Regions from separate parts of the Absiella sp. AM09-50 genome, predicted to be linked through region 2. Evidence: predicted binding sites of a transcription regulator. Region 2 holds the regulator's gene; the other holds the start of a gene.
What was found. Region 2 encodes HrcA, which represses chaperone genes, less so after heat shock. Its sites were predicted from a motif close to TTTTAGCACTNNNNNNNNNNNAGTGCTAAAA; they were not measured.
Positions count from the first base shown of each region.

Region 1 (2,198 bases), on a different contig from region 2:
ACAATGGAAAACAATATGGTGTTCCAGCACTTTGGAAAGTGTCCTTCATTCTTATTAGTGAATATGGAAAATGGTGAAATCGTATCCAAAGAAGTATTATCAAGTGGAGGAAGTGGACATGGTGCACTTGCTACCTTACTTGCGCAGGCAAATGTAGATACGCTGATCTGCGGAGGTATTGGGCAGGGTGCTAGAGATGCTTTGGCACAAAACAATATCCAGGTGATTGCTGGAGCGAATGGAAACGTGGATGTCATCATTGATGCCTTAAAAGCAGGTACATTGAAAGATGATCCAAGTGGAAGCTGTAACCATCATCATGAAGAAGGACACACCTGTGGAGATCACAGTGAAGGTGGATGTCATCATTAATCACGCAGACAATCAGCGATTATTTCACTGATTGTCTTTTTTATAGGGAGGAGAATATATGCTAATAAATGTACAAGAAGAATACAAAGAAGCTATCATGCAGTATCGATTAGAGCATTTAGATGAAGCAGTTATCTGTGGAAGTGGTGATCTTCAAAACTATGAGCATTATGAAGATTGGAAGAAATGGATCGATTGTCATGAACAAAAGCAGACGCTGCCAGAAGGCAGGGTATGTGCCAGACAATATTTATTTGTGGAAGACCATCAATTATTGGGAATGGTTAATATCCGCTTAGAATTAAATGACTACCTTTTTCAATATGGTGGACATATCGGTTATAGTATCGCTAGAAATCAAAGAGGAAAAGGCTATGGCAAAAAGATGCTGAAGGAAGCTTTGGCAATATGCAGACGATTTGCAATTCATGATGTATTACTTGTGGCAAAGAAAGATAATTTGGCAAGCATTCATACAATTCTATCAAATGGTGGAGTTTTTGAAAATGAAGTAAAAGATGGAAAAGAAATATTAAAACGCTATTTTATACATATTTAAGAAGCTGTATGCGTAACTTATAATATTCATATCTTGTAGATGTTAGTTTCATTTCTTTATAAATATTGAGAAAACAACAGGTAAATATATCTTAACAACGTATTTTTATGTTTATTTTCATCCTTTTAAAATTTCTTCAAAAAATTTTAGCAATCCTATTGCATAAGTGCTAAAAGTGAGTATAATATATGGTGTTAGCAGTAATGAACTGCGAGTGCTAAAATGATGAAGGAGGTACTTTGAAATGTTAAAACCATTACACAAGAACGTCATTTTAAAGAAAGAAGAAGTAGAAAAGAAAACAGCAAGCGGAATTATCTTGACTGAGCCAAACAAGACACAGCCAAGCATTGCTACCGTAGTAGCAGTTGGACCAGACAGTGAAGCGGATATCAAAGAAAATGACCGCGTTGTTTACAAAGAATATTCTGGTACAAAAGTTAAAGTAGATGAAGTAGAATATATCATCATCGAAGATGAAGATATCTTAGCTGTGATGGCTTAATCAAGGAGGTAATGGAAAGATGGCAAAAGAAGTTCGTTTTTCAAAAGATGCAAGAGATGCAATGTTAAAAGGTGTAAATACACTAGCTGATGCTGTACGTGTAACATTAGGACCTAAAGGACGTAATGTCGTACTTGAAAAAGAATATGGTTCTCCATTAATTACCAATGATGGTGTCAGCATCGCAAAAGAAATTGAATTAGAAGATAAATTTGAAAATATGGGTGCAAAACTGGTTTATGAAGTAGCAAACAAAACCAATGATACTGCAGGTGATGGAACAACAACTGCAACAATTTTAGCCCAGAGCATGATCAGCAACGGTTTACGTCAGGTTGAAAAAGGCGCAAATCCAGTCCTGATGAGAGAAGGTATTGAATATGCCAGCAAGGAAGTTGCAAAACACATCCTTGATAAATCTCGTAAAGTAGAAACAAGTAATGATATCGCAAGTGTTGCGGCAATTTCTAGTGGAAGCAAAGAAATCGGTCAGATTATCGCAGAAGCAATGGAAAAAGTTGGACGTAGCGGTGTAATCTCTGTAGATGAATCTAATGGTTTTGATACAGAATTAGAAATCAGTGAAGGTATGCAGTATGACAAAGGATATGTTTCTCCATACATGGTAAGTGATCATGAAAAAATGGAAGCTGTTCTTGAAAATGCGTTTGTCCTTGTAACTGATCAGAAAATCAGCAATGTTCAGGAAATCCTGCCATTATTAGAACAGGTATTACAGGCAAACAAACCATTATTGATCAT
Region 1 is NZ_QVFI01000002.1:216,265-218,462, reverse strand. Features, by position in the region: gene DW114_RS03510 (NifB/NifX family molybdenum-iron cluster-binding protein) at 1-372, shown strand, start outside; gene DW114_RS03505 (GNAT family N-acetyltransferase) at 431-931, shown strand; gene DW114_RS03500 (GroES family chaperonin) at 1,176-1,436, shown strand; gene groL (chaperonin GroEL) at 1,456-2,198, shown strand, end outside.
Region 1: the regulator HrcA is predicted to act here: its motif matches at 1,124-1,154, upstream of DW114_RS03500 (GroES family chaperonin).

Region 2 (2,198 bases):
AGCGTTGCACGCAATACACGGTCTTTTAACATATATCCTTTTTGTAAAACTTCGATAACCATACCAGGTTCTACGCCTTCTTTGGCTTCCTGCATCAATGCCTGATGGAAGTTTGGATCAAATGGCTTATCTTTTGCCTCAATTTCCTTTACGCCTTCCATTTCCAGAATATGCACCAGCTGCTGGTAAATCATTTCAAATCCTTTTGCGTAATTTTTTACGTTAGGATCATCTACCTTGACATCCAGTGCACGCTCTAAGTTATCAATAACCGGTAGCACTTCTGTGGCAAATCCCTGAATACGGTATTTACGAACGTTGTCAGCTTCACTTTGCAGACGTTTCTTTAAGTTTTCAGCATCTGCATATGCTTTAAAGTAAGCATTCTTACTTGCCGCAAGTTCTTCCTTCAGTTTTGCATTCTCTTCTTCTAATTCCTCAATGCGCTTTTTCTTGCCGAATTTTGCGCCTTTTTTGTCTTCTTTTTTGTTTTCTGTTTCTTCCTGTTTTTCTTCAGGAGTAGTTTCTTCACTGACCGTTTCTTTCACGTCTTCTTTTACTTCTTCACACGTTTCTTCTGCGGTCGTTTCTTTTTCTTTTACATTTTCTTCCTGCATGTTGACCTCCTATTGATTTTCTTCCCGATACAAGTCTTCGATCACTTTGCTCATATATTCCATTAAAGCAACAACTCGGTTATATTGCATACGTGTTGGACCGACAATCATCAACTCACCCTGTTCTTCATTGTTCAGCTTGAACTTACTGCTGACAACTGCAACATCATCAATCTGAATCAGGTCATTATCTCCACCAATCTGGATAGCGACATTTCCATCATGATTGGCAATCTGACGAAATAGTGAGCTGTCCTCTAACATTTTCATCAGTTCTTTCAGCTTTTCGATATCCGCAAATTCCGGTTGATACAACATGTTGGATTGACCACTGCAATATACGTTATCACTCGCAAATTTCATAAAGGCATTTACGAATGCTTCAAATAGCACTTCATGTCGTGCAACATGACTTGCTAACAGCGGTTGGATTTCCTTCATCTTATTCACAACTTCACCAATTGGCGTACCACTTAACTTATCATTCAACAAATCACAGCATGTCTTGATATCCTTGACACTGACATCTTCTCCAAAATGGAAAGTTTTATTCTCTGTATGTCCATGATCTGTAATAAAGATAGCCACAGCACTACGTTCGTTTAAGGGAACTAGCTGGATATGCTGTAAAGTCTGATACTTGCTGTCCGGTCCTAATACCACCGATGTTAACGATGTCATCTGTGATAAAATATCACAGCTTTTCTTAACGATTTCATCCATGGAATAATGGCGTTCAGAGAACACAGCCTGCAGGGAATGTTTGACACCTTCATCAAGCTGTTTCTCCATCAGATGTTCAACATAGAAACGATACCCTTTACTGCTTGGGATTCGTCCACTGGAAGTATGTGTCTTTTCCAAAAGGCCCATTTCCTCTAAGGCAGCCATTTCGTTTCGAATAGTAGCGCTTGAACAAGTGAAATCCAAAAGATCTAACAGACGCTTAGAACCAACTGGCTCTGCTGTTCTTGTGAACTCATCTACAATTGCTTTAAATATTGCAATCTGTCTTTCTGTCATCTCTGGTCCACTCCTTTCTAGCACTCCACTTCTATGTCTGCTAATAGTATATGACAATATTTTAGCACTGTCAACACTTTAGTGCTAAATTGCCAATAAATTTTCCTGTTGTTTGAAAAAAAGCCTGTTCTATCCTGTATTTTGTACTATATCACTCTTAAAAATTATCAAAACCTTAACAAACGCCTTGCCTTTATCCTTTATAATGTATATGGTTTGCATAACCGCACAAAATTTCATATACTATAGATATCAAATATTCATCGTTTGACATAGTATAATATGATAAAGAAAAAGGAAGGTAATTTATGAAAAAAATAGACTGGAATGGTGACATTCATATTCTGGCTGGGACCACATTACGTGATCTTGAAGCTTTGGAAAATAATAATATGGCGTTGCATGTTGGTGGAAACTTAGATCATGTCATAGAAAATCGAAAACATCTGTGTGATGCTTTAGGCACAGATTTGCAGCATTGTGTATTCGCAAAACAGACACACAGTGATCATATTCATTGTGTAACCCTTGATGATTTAGGCAAGGGTGCTTATGAAC
Region 2 is NZ_QVFI01000001.1:456,790-458,987, reverse strand. Features, by position in the region: gene grpE (nucleotide exchange factor GrpE) at 1-617, opposite strand, end outside; gene hrcA (heat-inducible transcriptional repressor HrcA) at 627-1,640, opposite strand; gene pgeF (peptidoglycan editing factor PgeF) at 1,949-2,198, shown strand, end outside.